DNA from 3 places in the Pseudarthrobacter sp. 10T415 genome. Region 3 is predicted to be linked to each of the others. Evidence: riboswitches for the same ligand, from Rfam matches in the RefSeq annotation. Region 3 holds a riboswitch; each other region holds the start of a gene.
The links. A riboswitch is a leader RNA that binds a small molecule or an ion and turns the genes downstream of it on or off. The one in region 3 is predicted to bind cyclic di-AMP.

Region 1 (5,880 bases), on a different contig from region 3:
GGCAAGGTCAAGTGGTATGACAAGGACAAAGGCTTCGGGTTCCTCGCGGGAGAGGACGGCCAGGAGGTCTTCCTGCCCAAATCGTCGCTGCCCGAGGGCGTAACGGAACTCAAGGCCGGCACCCGCGTGGAGTTCGGCGTGGCCGACGGCCGCAAGGGTGCCCAGGCCCTGGGCCTGCGCGTCCTCGACAAGACTCCCTCTATCGCCAAGGCCAAACGGCCCAGCGCCCGCGACCTTGCCCCCCTGGTCCAGGACCTGGTGACTGTCCTCGACAATCTTTCGGGCACCCTGTCCAACGGCAAGTACCCGGACGGCAACAAGGGCAAGGCCATTGCCGCCGCCCTGCGTAAGGTTGCCGACGAGCTGGACGTTTAGGCAGCAATGAATCCGGAAGCTGAACAGCCCGACGCAGGAATGCAGGCCTCGGAACAGGAGACAGCCGATATGCCCCAGGCAGCTGCCTCTGAGCGCACTGCCGTCTCCCGCGCCGCCGCGGCCGTGAAGGCGGCCCCCCAACGCAAGGCCGGCGTGCCGGTGTGGCGGACAGGGAAGCCGGACGCGTTCCTGGCCGCCGCCGTCGACGTTGCCAGGACTGCCCTCGAGGGAATCACCTCGGCGTCGGACATCGGTCCACACCTGGCTGCCAAAAGCGAAGGCGACCGCCTGGTGACGCACCTGTTCGAATCCAGGCTGCCCGGGTACTCGGGCTGGCAGTGGTACGCCGTCATCACCCGCAACTCCCGCTCCAAGCTGGTGACGGTCAACGAACTGGGCCTGCTGCCCTCGGAGGATTCGATCCTGGCCCCGGAATGGGTGCCGTGGGCTGAGCGGGTGCGGCCCGAGGACGCCCGGGAAGAGGAGCACGAGCAGGAGCGCGCGGTTCCCGACGCCCAGGCTGCCGGAGAATCCGAAGCCGAACCGGAGACTGAAAAGGCAGAGCCTGTGCAGCAGGCCGGGTCCCCGGACGCTGCCCAGGCAGATGACGGGGAGGGCTAGCCAGCCCCCTCATGGTGGTCCCATCGAACCAACCAACAGCAAACGGCGCCGTCCGGGGTAAACCCGGGCGGCGCCGTCGTATGTTCTGTCGCCGGGCCTTGCCGACGGCGGGAGTTACTTGCGCAGCTCGCCCACCACGTAGTCAATGCTGGCCAGCAGGGCTGAAACGTCCTCGGGGTCGATGGCAACGAAGGTGGCGATACGCAGCTGGTTGCGGCCCAGCTTGCGGTAAGGCTCCGTGTCCACGATGCCGTTGGCGCGCAGGACCTTGGCTACCGCGGCGGCATCCACAGAGTCGTCGAAGTCGATGGTGGCAATGACGTTCGAGCGCTCGTCCGGGTTGATGACGAACGGCGTCGCGTACTCAGATGCCTCGGCCCAGGTGTAGATGCGGCCGGCGGAGTCGGCGGTGCGTCCCGCTGCGAAGTCCAGGCCGCCGTTGGAGTTCAACCACTGCACCTGCGCGTCCAGCGTTACCAGCGTGGACAGCGACGGGGTGTTGTAGGTCTGGTTCAGCTTCGAGTTGTCGATGGCGGTCTGCAGGTCCAGGAAATCCGGGATCCAGCGGTCGCCGGCTTTGATCCGTGCTGCGCGTTCGAGGGCGGCGGGGGAGAACAGGCCAAGCCACAGGCCGCCGTCGGAGGCGAAGTTCTTCTGCGGGGCGAAGTAGTAGACATCGCTCTCGGCCACATCGACGTCCAGGCCGCCGGCGGCGGAGGTCGCATCGACCAGTACCAGTGCGCCCTCATCGGCATCCGCTACGCGCTTTACCGGAGCGGCGACGCCGGTGGAGGTTTCGTTCTGCGGCCACGCGTAAACGTCGACGCCGGCCTCGGCCCGGGCTGCCGGGCGGGTGCCCGGGTCCGACGTAATGATGGAGGACGCATCCAGGAAAGGTGCCTTATTGGTGGCTGCGGCGAACTTCGACCCGAACTCACCAAAGGACAGGTGCTGGGCCTTCTTCTCCACGAGGCCGAAGGAGGCAACATCCCAGAACGCTGTGGAGCCGCCGACGCCGAGGACAACCTCGTAACCCTCGGGCGCGCGGAAGAACTGGCTGAGGCCCTCGCGGACCGAGCCCACGAGGTTCTTGACGGGGGCCTGCCGGTGGGACGTGCCCAGGATGGTCTTCGACGCCGCAGAGAGCGCATCGATCTGTTCCTGCCTGACCTTGGATGGCCCGGCTCCGAACCGTCCGTCCCGGGGCAGGAGGTCGGCGGGAATAGTGATGCTGGTTTCGCTCACGGGTGCTCCAATGTCGGCGGGGAGGTGGCTTTAGCCGGTCGGGCGGATAACGCCGCCCGACAGTCGGCAGTGACTGCAATACAGGCCTTTCCCATTCTGCCTGAACAGGCGTAGGCGCGGGAGCCGGAGCCGCTAAAGTCCAAACATTGAGACACGGGAACCTGGAGCCTGCAACTATTAGGACAAAGTCAAAATAGGCTAAGCTTGGCTCCGGACTATGTCGCGCCGCATGGCGGCGGGCCGTGTGGGACAACGCGGAACAACGCAGGGTATTGCGCTCGAGGAGCTGAGCTGGATGACGGATCTGATCGACACTACGGAGATGTACCTTCGGACCATCCTGGAGCTGGAGGAAGAGAACATCGTTGCCCTGAGGGCCCGTATTGCAGAGCGGTTGCGCCACTCGGGCCCTACCGTGTCCCAGACCATCGGCCGGATGGAGCGTGACGGCCTGGTGGTGGTGTCCGGCGACCGACACCTGGAGCTCACCGAGGTGGGCCGCAAACGTGCCACGGAGGTCATGCGCAAGCACCGCCTTGCGGAACGGCTCCTGGCTGATGTCATCGGCCTGGACTGGGCCTACGTCCACGACGAAGCGTGCCGCTGGGAGCATGTGATGAGTGAGCGCGTTGAGCGCCGGATCTACGAACTGCTCAACCACCCCACCGAATCGCCCTACGGAAACCCGATTCCCGGACTGGCCGCACTGGGTGGCCACCCGGACCTGTCCTTGTCCGACGGTGCGATCAGCCTTCTTGAGGCCATGAAGACGTACGGCACCGCCTCTGCCGTGACCATCAGCCGGTTGGCTGAACCCATCCAGGTGGAACCCGAACTCCTGTCCCAGCTCGACGAAGGCGGCATCCGCCCCGGAGCGGCGGTATCGCTGGAGCGTGTGGGGGACTACATTTCGGTCCGTGTTCCGGGCATTGAAGGCGCCCTGGAACTGCCTCCCGAAGTGGCTGCCCACGTATTCGTAGCCGTCAACTGACACCGTAAAAGCCCTGCTTTTACCCCGTGGGAGCTGGATCACGCAAAAATAACGGAATTGTTACTAAGGGACTTAAGCCCCTATAGTTGAACGAAAGCGTTGATACTTAAGCGTTACCTGATCTGGAGCCGAGCTCTGCCAGCGGATCAGGAGCACCAAGTCATAACTGGCAGAGGCGGGGGAACCACAACTGGCAGCGGGGGACTGCCTTGGGGTGAAGTCCGTCAGCAGCAAGCCTCTTCCAGTGAAGGAACCTTCCGGGGATTTCTCTGTGCCGCAGCTTGCTTACGGCGGACCGGGTCTGTGAACTCTCTGACCCGAATCCGACAGCTAACTTCGCAGGCTATCCAGAGAGGAACCCTTCTTGACCATGCAGACCCCCCGGGGCCGCCGCCGCGCGGCGGGCCCCGCTGCTACGCCGCGTGCTGTCGAAGCCGTCCAGGCTGCCGAGACCTCGCGCCCCCGCGATCTCCACCGTGACGCGCGCCGCCGTCGGGGTCCGTTCCGCCAGATAACGGAATTCGCCTCGGCCAGCGGTATCGGCCAGAAGGCCGGCATCGCGCTTGCCGCCACCGGCCTGGTGCTTACCGTTACCGTCCCCGTGACCAGTCCCGTCATGGCAACTGACGCCAGCGGAACCGGTGCCGTTGCCGCCTCATCTGTGACGCCACAGCCCGCGATTTCCGCGGAAGCAGGCGCCCAGATCGACTTCAGCCGCTCCGCCGTGGTCACCCAGGCGGACCCTGACGGCAAGCTCAAGCAGCTGCTCAGCGCCCAGTCCGCAGGATCGGTCTCCCGGGCTGCATCCGCCGGTACCCTGGGGGCCCCGCTGGCCACCATGACCACGGCGTCGCCGTTCGGCTACCGCGTCAGCCCCATCACCGGCGGCACCGGCGACTTTCACCGCGGGCAGGACTATGTTGCCCAGTGCGGTACCTCCGTGATGGCTGCCGCCACCGGAACCGTGACTTTTGTGGGCTGGCACCAGTACGGCGGCGGCAACAGGGTGGTGGTGGACCACGGCAACGGCCTGGAGACCACCTACAACCACCTGTCGTCGTTCAACGTGAAGGAGGGCCAAACCGTCTCCCGGGGCGACGTCATTGCCCTCAGCGGGACCACCGGCGCCTCCACGGGCTGCCACCTCCACTTTGAAGTCCAGGTCAACGGTGAGGTCGTCGACCCCACCGGCTGGCTCTAGCCAAATGATGGTGGACTCTCGAATGGCCGTGACCCGCCGTGACCTGAATGTGACATTCAAACAAAACTGCTGTACCGTCTAAATCGCGTCAACTTTTCCGAAGTTGACGCTCTTGAGTGGATTGCCTAACTCTGCCACCGCTCAAGGTCCGTTCGCATTTCATCGTCTGGCAGGGGCGGGGGAACCAATTTTGGCCTTCTTGTTTCGAAGGCCTTGGGGTTAAGTCACGAAAGCTTCCTTGGAAGCCGTGTGGCCGGGTGACTCCCATCCGAATCCGACAGCTCACCTCGCAGGCATTGGGAGAGGCTACCTTCGTGTCTTCACGCCATAATGCTGCGCGCCACCGTGCGCAAACGGTTCGTACCAACCCTTTGGGCGCCGTGTCCAAGGCTGTAAGTGCCAATGCCGGGACAGTGGGTCGCCAGGCTGCAGTAGTTGCAGCCGCTTCCGGCCTCGTCCTGGCTATGGGCCTGCCGGCCGTCGCGGACACCACCGCGGGCGTCTCGGCATCCACCGAGTCGGGTTCGGCCCAGACCGCCCTGGCTGTCACCGCGGCACCTACCGCCACTGTTTCCTTCGAGCGCCCGGTCATCAAGACCACTGCTGCTCCGAAGCCGGAGCCGGTACTCACCCAGTCCACTGCGTCAGCAGCACGGGATGCCGGCAACGCCGTCACCGCAGCCGCTGGCTCAACCGAAGCTGCTTCCGAGAAGCTCGCGGAAACAGTTTCCTCCGCTGCCACCTCGGGCATCGCGGCCATCGCGTACACCGGCATTGGCCACCCGTACGTGTGGGGCGGCACCAGCCCCAACGGCTGGGACTGCTCCGGATTCACCCAGTGGGTCTACGCCCAGGCCGGCATCAGCATCCCGCGCGTCAATGCCTGGAACGCCATGAAGCCCACCTCCACCCCCCAGCCTGGCGATCTCGTCATGCAGAACGGCGGCGCACACGTTGGCATCTACGTCGGCAACGGCATGATGATCAGCGCGCTCAACCCGTCCCAGGGCACCCTTCTTCACGCGGTTGCCGCCACGGGAACCTCCTCGTTCTACACCATGAACTAGTTTCTGGGGCCCCAGGCCCCAGAAACTTTTTCTTTGCCCCCGCTTTTCGCTAAATCACACATCCCCGTTCGGGACGCGCCGACGTACCCCCAAGATGCCGGCGCGTCCAAAACCCCCGTGTTGCCTACAGGCCCGGGGATAACGAAAGAGAGAACTGATGACGACTCGTGCTACCGCACGGCATCGCGCCGAAGTCACCAAGACCAACTCAATCGCCATTATCGCCAAGGCTGTTGGCGGCAACGCCGGCGGCGTTGGGCGCCAGGCAGCGGTTATCGCCGCAGCCTCGGGCCTGGTCCTGACCAGCGGCATCGCCGCAAACGCAGCTGACACCAACGTCCAGCGCGACTCCGCTCCTGCATCCGCTTTTGAAGTTGGAA
Region 2 (5,880 bases), on a different contig from region 3:
AGTTGGCGGCGGCGATGTCCGCCCGCAACGCCGGCAGCAGGGCCAGTTTCAGCTGCCGCTCCTCTTCGAGCAGCAGCCGGAAGCGTTCGTAGTCAGCCATGGGAAAAGCCTAGTCCTGCGTCAGTACCAGTTGTTCGCCATCGAGTGGCTCCAGGCTCCGCAGGGCGAGCCGTACCTGTCGCGGATGTATCCCAGACCCCACTCAACCTGGGTCCGGTAGCTGGTCAGCCAGTCACTGCCGGCGCTCGCGTACTTCCCGGGCGGCAGGGCCTGGGGGATCCCGTAGGCGCCCGAGTAGGGGTTGGTGGCCGTGGTCTGCCAGTTCGACTCCTTGGTCCACAGCTGCGCCAGGCACAGGAACTGATCCTGGCCCCAGCCGTAGGCGCCCAGGCGTCCGGCGGCGTAGCTCTTCGCTCCGGCAGGATCGTTGACGGCACCACCGGGAACGGAGGGTACGACGACGGGCGGCGGCACCGGCTGGGCCGGCGGCGGGGGCGCCGGGGCCGGGTTCGCCGGAGCGGGCTTCACCGGATCCGGGTTCGCCGGCGCGGGACCGGCAACTCCCGGCGGCGCCGCGGCCGCGGGCGGTGGTACCTCCACGCGGGCGTCTGCTGCGGTTTTCGCTGCCCGGTCCGAGTCCCGTTGGGCCTGTTCCCGGGCGGCGGCCCGCTTGGCTGCCTGCGAGGCTTCATAAGCGGCGAGGGCGGCCTGGCCCTGCCGGAACTCCCCCTCAACGGCCGCGGTTATTCCCTTGAGTGAGGCCAGCTGTGCAGTGAGTTCACCGCCGTGCTGCTGCTCTTCACTGATGTGGCGGGCTACGGCGTCCTGCGCCGATCTGGCCCCGGCAAGCCTGGTCCCGGCCTCCTTGGCCAGGTTTTCCCGTTCGGAGCGTGCAGCTTTCTCCTGTTCACCCAGGGACGATGCCACCTTCGCGGCGGACGCCGCGCGGTCCACCAGGCCGGCCGTCTTCGCGCCCACCAGCTCCACCATGTTGAGTCCGTGGACGCTGCCGGACTCAAGGGCGTCCAGGGCCATGAAGAATCCGGCCGTGGTTGAACCCGTCTTGTACGACTGCACGGCAAGGGCGCCGATCTCCCTGCGGTGCTGCTGCAGTTCCCCGTTGGCTGCTGCGGACTGCGCCGCCAGGGCTTCGACCCGGCTGTTGGCTGCGGTGAGTGCCGCTTCGGCAGTGGCGTACTCCGCTGCAGCCGTCACGGCCGCGCCGCCAAGCGTTTCTGCATCCGCCTGCAAACCGGCGAGGAGGCTGCCGAGCCGGGTGATCCCGGCCGCTGTACCCGCTTCAGACTCCCTGGCCTGCCGGACGTCTTCCCAGGAGGGGTATCCCTCCGGCGGGAGGTCCGCGGCCGACGCCGGAACCAGGGCCGCGCCCAGCAGGGTAAACACCAGAAGTCCGCCGAGCACCGCGGACTTCAGTTTGGTAACGAACTGGGACATAGTCCCGTAGCCTACGGGCTCAACCACAGGTTGAGGGTTTACAGCTGTGGATTGTTATCCAGCAGAGACGGAAGCCTCGCCACAGCCCTAGACTGTGCCCATGGCCGGCGCCAGCACACCACGCACCACAGCAATCCGCCGCGGCCCCGCCTCCGCACGGACAGCAAGACCGGAAACCGGCGACCGCGTGCTGCCATTCCTGACCGCGGCAGTACTGGCGGTATCAGCCTGCAGCCCGCAGCAGCCCACCCCTGCAGCGTCCCCCGCTGCCGCCGCCCCCGGACCGGTCACCATCGAGGTAAACCAGTCCCGCGACCAGTACGGGCAGCACGCCATCCTGCTCCAGCTCACCAACACCACGGACGGTCTCCTCACAGTGGACCTGGCGCGCGTCAGTTCCCCGCTGTTCGACGGGGACATCGAGTGGACCCCACAAGCGGGCAGCCTGGAGCTTCCGCCGCACCAGCCCAAAAGCGTGCCCGCACAGCTTCCACCCCCCACCTGCGCCGACCTGGCAACGGCATCGCCGCAGGCCAGCGCCACGGTTTCCTTCGCTGCGGCCGGACAGCAGCCGGCAGCCCTGAGCCTTCCGGCGCCGGATCCCTTCGGCGTGCTGCCGCGCAACAACAGCGAGCTTTGCCTGGCCGCCGACGCCGCGAAGGTGGCCGGACTGGCCCTGGACCCGCACCTTGAGGTGGCGGCGGACGGCCGCACCGCCGTCGTCCTCCTTCGCATCAGCCCCCAGCCGACGGCCCCCGGAGGGACTCCGCCCCTCACGCTGCACAGCGTGGGCGGCACTCCCCTGCTGGCGGAGGCCGGGCCCGAGTCCGGGGCTGAGCCGTGGCCGCGGAACGTGACGGTCCGGACGGGGGAAACCGGCACTGCCCTGGCCCTGCGGGTGCGCCCCGCCCGGTGCGATCCGCACGCCGTGGCGGAAGACAAAGTGGGCACCCTGCTGCCCCTCACCGTTACGGTCGGGACCCGGGAAGGCGTCCTGAAAGTCGCCGCCAGCGGGCCGTTGCGTGCACAACTTTATGACTTTGTTACGCAGGCCTGCCAGACCGGCTAGGCACCGGGCATCATCCGAGGTCACCGCGGCGATCCGGGCCGCCATCCGGCCGATGGCTTCATCCGAGAGGTCCGCCTCGTATGTTATCCAAATGTGACAATCGGGTGAACGTCGGGTTATGGTCATACACGTGTCCCTCCCAAGCGGGACATTCCCCTCAGCTTGCCGAGCCCTGCCGCTGAACCGGGATTCAATCGCTTTCCAGCTGGCAGGGACGGGGGAACCAAGTTTCCGCGGCTTCACCGAAGCCTTGGGGTTAAGTCGATATCGCCTTCCGTCCCTGACGAAGTGCGTTACCGGCCGGGTATCTCCAGCCCGAACCCGACAGCTCACCCCGCAGGCATGGGAGAGGCGATCAACCGTGTCAAAAAATTTCACCACCGCCCGTCACCGCGCTACTCCGGCCGGCTCCATCGCGCTGCAGGGTTTGGCCGTGACGGCCAAGGCCCAGGCCCGGACCTTTGGACGCCCGGCACTCGCAGTAGCCGCAGCATCGGGCATTGCGTTCGGCGTCGGAGCTCCGGCACATGCAGGCGTGACCGGCCCGGACAGCACCGAAACCACTAACGTCCAGGCATACTCGGCTCCTGCCGCGCCCGTAGCCGCTGCCCCTGCAGCCGCTGCCGGCAACGTCCACACGGTTGCTTCCGGTGACACCCTCGGCGCCATTGCGTCCGCCTACGGGGTTGGCCTGAACGACGTCCTGGCAGCCAACGGCCTCGACGTTTCCTCGATCATCTACCCCGGTGACCAGATTGCCATTCCCGGCGCCGGCTACGCAGCACCGGCCGCTCCGGCCGTTGCTCCGGCAGCGGCACCGGTCCAGACCGCAAGCACCGCTCCCGCCAACACCGGCATGAACCTCGGCTACGCCTCGGCAACGCCTGCGGCCACCGGCTCGGGCACCGGCGCTGCCATCCTCGCCAACGCTTACGGCCAGGTCGGCGTCACCCAGGACTGCACCGCCATGGTGGAGAAGGCCCTGCGCGCCGTCGGCAAGTCCGTCGGAGACCTGGCTCCCGGCCAGTTCTTCCAGTACGGCACCGTGGTGGGCACCCCCGCCCCCGGTGACCTCGTCATCTCCGCCGGCCACGTCGGCGTGTACGCCGGTGACGGCCAGATGGTCAGCGGCGGCGTCAACGGCAGCCAGACCCAGGTGCACTCCGTCAGCTGGGTTGGTGCAGCCTCCTACGTACGGGTCGCATAGCCTGCTGGGCAGGTAGCTTCCAGCGCATAGAGCTGCAAAAAGGGCGGTAGCCGGGACATCCCGGCTGCCGCCCTTTTTACTGCGTAACCAAACTCAGGCTCAGGTGCCGCAGAAGGTCATGTACGTCCCGAAGTCCTCCGGGGCGCCCTCGGCGTACCGCTCCATGCCGGGGCGTTCGCTGTACGGCGCCGTCACCGCTTCCAGCAGCCCGTGCAGTGGATCCAGGTCCCCGCCGGTAGCCGCGGCCAGCGCCTCTTCGACGAGGTGGTTCCGCGGAATGTACGCGGGATTGGTGCGGTCCATCAGCCCGGCATCCGGCCCCAGCTTCTGCCAGCGTTCGGCCCAGGCATCGTACGCAGCCAGGTCCATGACCATCCCGCGGACAGGCCGGCTGTCACCCCGGGCGGCCTTGGCCAGGTTCCTGAAGAAGAGCGTGTAGTCCACCGGGCCGTCCTTGAGGATGCCGGTGACGCCGTCCACCAGGTCAGAGACCTCCTCGGCTGCCGCCGTATCCGGCTTCCCCGCAGCCAGGCCCAGCTTGGTGGCCATGCCGCCAAACCACGCCGCACTGTAATACCGCCGGAACCCGCCCAGCGCCTCCACGGCCACCGGAACCGCCGCCTTTTGGTCTTCGTCGATGAGCGGCAGCATGGCTTCGGCGAGGCGGGCCAGGTTCCATTCGGCCATGACCGGCTGGTTGGCGTACGCATACCGGCCGCCGACGTCGATGGAGCTGTACACGGCGGCCGGGTTGAACGCGTCCATAAAGGCACAGGGGCCGTAATCGATCGTTTCGCCGGAGATGGTCATGTTGTCTGTATTCATCACACCGTGGACGAACCCCACCAGCATCCACTGCGCCACGAGCGAGGCCTGCGAAGCCACCACGGCCCGGTACAGGGCGAGGTAGGGGTTCTCCTCCGCCGCGGCGTCCGGATAGTGGCGGCTGATGGCATGGTCCGCCAGCCGGCGCAGGAGCTCGGTGTTTTCCGTGGCCCGCGCATACTGGAAACTGCCCACCCGAAGGTGGCTGCCGGCCACCCGGGCCAGCACGGCGCCGGGAAGCATGTCATCCCGGCGCACCTGCCGTCCGGTAGCCACGACGGCGAGGGAGCGGGTGGTGGGGATGCCGAGGGCGTGCATGGCCTCGCTGACCACGTATTCGCGGAGCATGGGCCCGACGACGGCACGGCCGTCACCGGCGCGGGCAAATGGCGTGCGGCCGGAGCCTTTCAGGTGGAGGTCCTTCACCCGTCCGCGGGCATCCTCCAGCTCACCCAGCAGCAGCGCGCGGCCGTCACCGAGGAGGGGCGAGTAGCCGCCGAACTGGTGCCCGGCGTAGGCCTGGGCCACAGGCGTGGCACCTTCCGGGACGTGGTTGCCCAGCAGGAACCGCGCTCCCTCTTCCGAGCCCAGGTACGCCGGGTCGAGCCCCAGTTCCGCGGCGAGCGGTCCGTTGAGTACCAGGAGTTTGGGGTCCGGGGCTTCCTCCGCCTCCCAGGGCACCGCCAGCTCGTTGAGTTCGCGGGCGAAGCGGCCACCCAGGGCGACAGTCGATTCTGCAGCAGCGGTCATGGTTTTAACCCTATCCCCGCGGCGGCCGTTGCAGGCCCCCCGCGGCGGTTCGGAAGGCGGATGCGCTGGAGGTCGTCGGCGGCGATCACAGTGGCACCCTTGGCGCGGGCGGACGCCTGCCGGGCCAGGAAGGTGACGTCGTTGCCGTACCGGGACGAGAAGTGCGTGAGCACCAGCGTCCGCGCGCTCCCCTGTCCCGCCAAATCGCCAGCCTGCCCGGCGGTGAGGTGGCGGTATTCCTCCGCCAGCCCGCCGTCGTCGTCGCTGAAGGTGGACTCGGCGACCAGGAGGTCGGCGCCGTCGGCAAGGTCTTCGGCACCGTCGCACGGTGCGGTGTCCATGACGAACGCGAAACGCTGCCCGGGGCGCGGAACGCTGACATCGGCGAGTCCGACGCCGGCAAGGGTACCTTCGCGCAGGAGGCGGCCGACGTCCGGCCCGGCGATGCCCGCTGCCGCGAGGCGGTGGGGCAGGAACGTAAAGCCCTCGGGCTCGGTGAGGCGGTACCCGTAGGTCTCTATCCGGTGCTTGAGCGGCCGGATGTGGAGGCCTTCCGCCACCTCACCGGCGGCGC
Region 3 (5,880 bases):
CACAGGAAGCCCAAAGCCCGCCTATATCCAAGGATCGGAGACTTGTCCCATGGCCACCTCGCACTCCATGACCAACAACCTCCCCAAGCTCTCCCACCCGGACGGCTCCCCCATCCGCGCCCTGGTGGTGGATGACGAACCCAGCCTTTCAGAACTGATGAGCATGGGCCTGCGGATGGCGGGGTGGTCCGTGGCAGTGGCAGCGGACGGGCCCGAGGCGGTGAAGCTGGCCAAGGACTTCCGCCCTGACGTCCTGGTGCTGGACGTCATGCTTCCGGGGTTCGACGGCGTGGAGCTGCTGGGCAGGATCCGCGCCTTCGCGCCGGAGGTGCCAGCCCTCTTCCTTACCGCGAAGGACGCAGTCCAGGACCGCATCGTCGGCCTGGCCGCCGGCGGCGACGACTATGTCACCAAACCGTTCAGCATGGAGGAAGTCATCCTCCGCCTGCACCGGCTGGTCCAGCGTTCAGGCGTCGCCGCCATGGACACTGCCGAACTGGTGGTTGGCGACCTGGTGCTCAACGTCGACACCCGGGAAGTCACCCGCGCCGGGGATGACGTGCAGCTGACGGCCACCCAGTTCGAACTGCTCCGCTACCTCATGGAAAACCCCAAGCGGGTCATCAGCAAGGCACAGATCCTTGACAGGGTGTGGGACTACGACTTCGGCGGCCAGGCCAACATCGTCGAGCTCTACATCTCCTACCTGCGCAAGAAGATCGACGCCGTCCATCCGCCCATGATCCACACCGTCCGCGGGGCCGGTTACGTCATCAAGCCGGCGGACTAGCTCGCCATGGCCCCTTCAGACGCTTCCTACACCCGGAGTTGGCTCAGGCCCGCAACCTGGCACCTGCGTACCCGCCTGATCGCCCTGGCCATGGCCCTGCTCATCGCCATCTGCGGTGCCGTTGGCATCGTGAGCTACGCATCGATGGACGCCTTCCTGACCCGGCAGCTTGATGACCAGCTCAGCCAGGCCGCCAACCTCGCCGACAACCCGGGCCGCCCGCCCTTTGGCGGCTTTAACGGACGGGATCCCCTGGACGCCCGGGGCCAAAGAATCGGCACCGTCAACGCGAGCATCCGCAACAGCCAGGTTAGTTCCGGCGGCTTCCTCGCCTCGGACACCACCCGCCAGCCCCTGTCCACAGAGGACAAGGAGACGCTCCTTGCGCTCGATGCCAACTCAAGGCCCGTGGACCGTTCGATGTCCAGCGGTGATTATCGGCTGATCGCGGTCCAGACAAGCTCCGGTGACATCCTGGTCACGGGACTCCCCCTGGCCGCCAAGGAAAGTACCCTCAGGTCCCTCGTGTGGACCTTCGTGTTCGTCTCGCTGGGCGGACTGCTGCTGATCGGCCTGGTGGGGACGGTGCTGATCCGCCGCACCATGAAACCGCTGGAACAGCTCTCCGAGGTTGCCACCAGGGTGTCGGAACTGCCCCTGGACGCCGGCGAGGTGGCGCTCGCCGTCCGCGTGCCGCCGTCGAACTCCAACCCGGGCACCGAAGTGGGCAGTGTGGGGCATGCGCTGAACCTCATGCTGGACAACGTGGCCAGCGCCCTGGAAGCCCGGCAGAAGAGCGAAACCAAGGTGCGCCAGTTCGTGGCGGACGCCTCGCATGAGCTCCGCACCCCATTGACCGCCATCCGCGGCTACACCGAGCTGATGCGGATGACGGAGGACTTCACTCCCGACGGTCAGAAATCACTGGCCCGGGTACAGAGCCAGTCCGAGCGGATGACGGCACTGGTGGAGGACCTGCTGCTCCTGGCGCGGCTGGATGAGGGCCAGCCGCTCAAGCTGGCCGAGGTGGACCTGACGCAGCTGGTGGTGGAAAGCGTCAACGACGAAAAGGTCATGGCCCCCAGCCACACCTGGCGGCTCGATCTTCCCGCGGAGCCGGTGCTGGTGAACGGGGACGGCGCGCAGCTGCGGCAGGTGCTCATGAACCTGCTGTCCAACGCCCGGAAACACACCCCTGCCGGAACCACCGTGGTGGCCGGCGTCGGCACGGCTCCGGACGGCGCCGCCGTCGTGACGGTCACGGACGACGGCGGGGGCATACCGGCGGACTTCGTGGACCACGTCTTTTCACGCTTCGCCCGCGCAGACGCAGCCCGCAAGGGCAGCGGCGACCAGGCCGGCGCGGCCGTTGCAGAGGGCACCAGCGGGCTGGGCCTGTCCATCGTCCAGTCCATCGTGGAAGCCCACGGAGGCCGGGTAACGGTCACATCACGGCCGGGGATGACGGAGTTCGCGCTCCGGCTCCCGACTGTAGCCTGAATTCGCCAAGGCGACGCGCCGTCGTCGTGATGTCTGTTACCTAAATGTGACTTAAGCGCCGCTCTCCTGTACCGTCGATATGGTGCGGTTCCCGTTCGGGCCGCATATCCGGATGACGCCAAGCTCTGCCACTTCCCGGATTTCGCTTGAACTGAGGCAGAGGCGGGGGACCCACGTCCCGGGCAACGCAGTACTGCCCTTGGGGTTAAGCCAGCACGTGTATTTGCCGTGCGGCCGGATGCCCTCATCCGAACCCGACAGCTAACTCCGCAGGTGTGAGAGGCGAACTAAACATGTCTAAATTCACGGTAAAACCGCGCCCAAAATCGGCTCCGAGCCACAGCGCGCAGCCTGAAACCCGTAAGAAGTCTTCCTTCGGCAAGCGCGCCGCGGTCCTCGCAGTGTCCGCAGCGATGCTGGTGGGCGTAGGCGCCGCGGGCCAGGCCACGGATGCCATGTCCCGCGTGGCGGCCACCGGCTCAGAGTCCCCCGCTGCCGCCGATTCCCAGATGAGCATCGAGAAGAGCGAAATCCGCTCGAACCCGGCCGCGTCGGCGCCCGCCGAGCTCAAGGTTCAGCCCCAGGAAGCGGCACCGGCCCCCGCACCCGCGGCAGAACCTGCCCCGGCCGCAGCGCCCGCACCGGCCCCGGCCCCCGCACCGGAGGCTGCTCCGGCTCCCGCTCCCGAGCCCGCCCCCGTCGTCGCCGTCAACGATCCGGCCGGCGCACAGGCTTACGCGTCCGGCCAGCTGGCCAGCTACGGGTGGGCCCAGGACCAGATGCAGTGCCTGGTCACCCTGTGGACCAAGGAATCCGACTGGACCACCACCGCCACCAACGCCAGCAGCGGCGCCTACGGCATCGTCCAGTCCCTGCCCGCCGAGAAGATGGCGAGCTCCGGCCCCGATTACATGACCAACTACCGTACCCAGATCAACTGGGGCCTGAACTACATCAAGGAGCGCTACCAGTCCCCGTGTGGCGCCCTGAACTTCCACCTCGGTCACAACTGGTACTAAAAACCCTCACTGGCTGAGGCCTTCCGACCGGCCGCCGCCGAACCTTCCCGGTTCAGCGGCGGCCGTCGTCGTCTCCGCAGCCATGCGTGCGAGGTAGCAGTTTTTGGAGTTGACCCTCCGGCCGCCGAGCGGATCGGCACCTGCTTCGCCGTGGCGGCGAAATACCGCGAAGGCGTCGTGGTCCGGGGGCCGGGACGTGCCGTTACCGTCCCGGGATGTACTGGACGGCCCAGCGGTTGCCGTCGAGGTCTGCGAAGTACACGAAATGACCCCAGTCCTGGACATCCACATCGCTGACGTCCACGCCGTTGTTCTTCAGGTGGTCGTGGGCGGCCTGGATGTCACTGACCACCAGCTGGAGGTTGGAGCCTGTACCCGGAGGAGCGTCCGTGAGGCCTTCACCGATGCAGATGGAACATGCTGAGCCAGGCGGGGTCAGCTGCACGAAGCGGATGGACTCCGACGGACGTTCGTCGAAGTCGGCGTTGAAACCAACCTTGTTAACGTAGAAATCCTTGGCGCGGTCCACATCGGACACCGGGACAAACACGAGTTCAAGTTTCCAGTCCATTGCCACAGGCTACGGCCGGACCCCATATTGCGGAAGGCCTTCCGCCCGGTCAATGCGGTTAGCCGGCGATGCCGTACAGGCGGTCTCCCGCATCCCCAAGGCCCGGAACGATGTAGGACTTTTCGTTCAGCTTCTCGTCAATCGAGGCGAGGACGATGTGCACGTTCGCTTCGCCCAGTTCCTCCTCCAGCTTGGCCAGGCCCTCCGGGGCCGCAAGGAGGCAGATGCACGTGACGTCCGAGGCCCCGCGCTTGAACAGGAACTTGATGGCCTCGCGCAGCGTTCCGCCCGTGGCAAGCATGGGGTCCAGGACGAAGACCTGCCGGCCGGTAAGGTCCTCGGGCAGCCGCTCGGCATAGGTGATGATATCCAGGGTTTCCTCGTCGCGGGCCATGCCCAGGAAACCCACTTCTGCGGTGGGGACCAGCTTGGTCATACCCTCCAGCATGCCGAGGCCGGCGCGCAGGATGGGGACCACCAACGGCGTGGGCTTGGTGAAGGCCGTGCCCAAAGTGGTGCTGACCGGCGTCTCGATAGTGACGGGTTCGGTGCGGACCTCTCGCGTGGCCTCGTACGCCAGCAGTGTCACCAGCTCTTCGGTCAGCTGCCGGAACACGGGCGAAGGGGTGTTCTTATCCCGGAGGACAGTGAGCTTATGGGCGACCAGCGGGTGGTCCACAACGAGAGTGCGCATTGCTCAAAACTATCATCCGGCGCTGTCCCTGCCGGAGTTCCTGGCTTGGGCTCTTGGCGCGTGACCCGCCCGCCGGGGTGCGTCCCGGCGTCGTGAACCTACCCTCGGGGGTGCGTGCCGCCGTCGTGGTCCGTTCCGCGGCCGTGCGTGCCGCCGTCGTGGTCCGTTCCGCGGCCGTGCGTGCCGCCGTCGTGGTCCGTTCCGCGGCCGTGCGTGCCGCCGTCGTGGTGCATGGCGTCCGCTACGACATCGCGCACCACGGGACGCTCAAACGTGGGCGCCGGCCCGGCATGTTGCTTCCGCCGGATCAGATGGAACATCCGGTGGGCCAGGATGACGAACCCGACCCAGGCCAGGCCCAGCGTCCAGCCGGCAATGACGTCGGTCAACCAGTGGTGGCCCAGGAAAACCCGGCTCAGGCCCATGGAAACAATGAAGACGGTACCCGCGGTGATGGCCGTGATGCGGACGCTGAGGACCTGGAACTGCAGGCAGATGATGTACACCAGCACGCCGATCACCACCGTGGTGTTGAGGGTGTGCCCGCTGGGAAACGACGGCGAGTCTTCGTAGGGCGGAACAGCTTCGGAGTGGTCCGGCCGGGTCCGGCCCACCAGCCGCTTACCCAGGGTGGTGGCCGCGGTGGAAACCGCAGCTGCGCCGCCAACGAGGAGGAGCGGGCGCCACGACCTGCTGAGGAAGGTCAGCCACGCGGTGAGGAGCGTGGCGAGGATGGGCATGCCGATGCCGCCGCCAATGTTGGTGAAACCCGTGACGAACGCATCAAGTCCGGGATTCCGCAGTGACTGTGCGTAGTCCAGGGCGGGGATATCAAGGCTCGCCAGACCTTCGTCATCCACCACGTCCGAATACACTTCGGCGCCCAGCAGCGCCATGGCGACTATCAGGGTTCCGCCCACGGCCATGGTCAGCCACAAGGCGGCATACGGTTTGATCCAACGGTCCACGCGGTCCCGAACGGTACTCACGGCGCCTCCCCGGCATTCAGTACGCAGGCTTACTATCCCTCGAAACTATCATTGAGCCATGGTCTCCGCATCGAACAGTTACGACGAGTGGATGGGCCTCGCCCTGGCGGAGGCCCGCGCGGCACTCGCTACCGGCGATGTTCCTATTGGCGCCGTGGTACTGGGGCCCGACGGCGAGGTGCTGGGTTCGGGGCGGAACCAGCGGGAGGAGCTCGGAGACCCCACCGCCCATGCCGAGGTGGTGGCCATCCGCCAGGCTGCAGAGCGGCTGCGGGAACTGGCACGGCTCGGCGGCGGTCCGGACGACGGGTGGCGGC

Region 1: another riboswitch for cyclic di-AMP. It lies ahead of AC1DBN_RS15730 (M23 family metallopeptidase); the one in region 3 lies ahead of AC1DBN_RS17895 (aggregation-promoting factor C-terminal-like domain-containing protein).
Region 2: another riboswitch for cyclic di-AMP. It lies ahead of AC1DBN_RS00695 (C40 family peptidase); the one in region 3 lies ahead of AC1DBN_RS17895 (aggregation-promoting factor C-terminal-like domain-containing protein).

The regions. Positions count from the first base shown of each region.
Region 1 is NZ_JBFTHJ010000013.1:24,445-30,324, forward strand. It holds gene AC1DBN_RS15710 (cold-shock protein) at 1-375, shown strand, start outside; gene AC1DBN_RS15715 (DUF3027 domain-containing protein) at 382-996, shown strand; gene serC (phosphoserine transaminase) at 1,111-2,241, opposite strand; gene AC1DBN_RS15725 (iron-dependent transcriptional repressor DtxR) at 2,537-3,232, shown strand; cyclic di-AMP (ydaO/yuaA leader) riboswitch at 3,374-3,592, shown strand; gene AC1DBN_RS15730 (M23 family metallopeptidase) at 3,603-4,433, shown strand; cyclic di-AMP (ydaO/yuaA leader) riboswitch at 4,562-4,743, shown strand; gene AC1DBN_RS15735 (C40 family peptidase) at 4,814-5,500, shown strand; gene AC1DBN_RS15740 (NlpC/P60 family protein) at 5,658-5,880, shown strand, end outside.
Region 2 is NZ_JBFTHJ010000001.1:142,349-148,228, reverse strand. It holds gene AC1DBN_RS00710 (TraR/DksA family transcriptional regulator) at 1-100, opposite strand, end outside; gene AC1DBN_RS00705 (aggregation-promoting factor C-terminal-like domain-containing protein) at 121-1,455, opposite strand; gene AC1DBN_RS00700 (hypothetical protein) at 1,556-2,524, shown strand; cyclic di-AMP (ydaO/yuaA leader) riboswitch at 2,710-2,882, shown strand; gene AC1DBN_RS00695 (C40 family peptidase) at 2,886-3,731, shown strand; gene AC1DBN_RS00690 (protein adenylyltransferase SelO) at 3,831-5,306, opposite strand; gene AC1DBN_RS00685 (ribonuclease Z) at 5,303-5,880, opposite strand, start outside.
Region 3 is NZ_JBFTHJ010000017.1:76,520-82,399, forward strand. It holds gene AC1DBN_RS17885 (response regulator transcription factor) at 50-790, shown strand; gene AC1DBN_RS17890 (sensor histidine kinase) at 797-2,290, shown strand; cyclic di-AMP (ydaO/yuaA leader) riboswitch at 2,424-2,580, shown strand; gene AC1DBN_RS17895 (aggregation-promoting factor C-terminal-like domain-containing protein) at 2,584-3,309, shown strand; gene AC1DBN_RS17900 (VOC family protein) at 3,512-3,880, opposite strand; gene upp (uracil phosphoribosyltransferase) at 3,939-4,574, opposite strand; gene AC1DBN_RS17910 (phosphatase PAP2 family protein) at 4,673-5,563, opposite strand; gene AC1DBN_RS17915 (nucleoside deaminase) at 5,622-5,880, shown strand, end outside.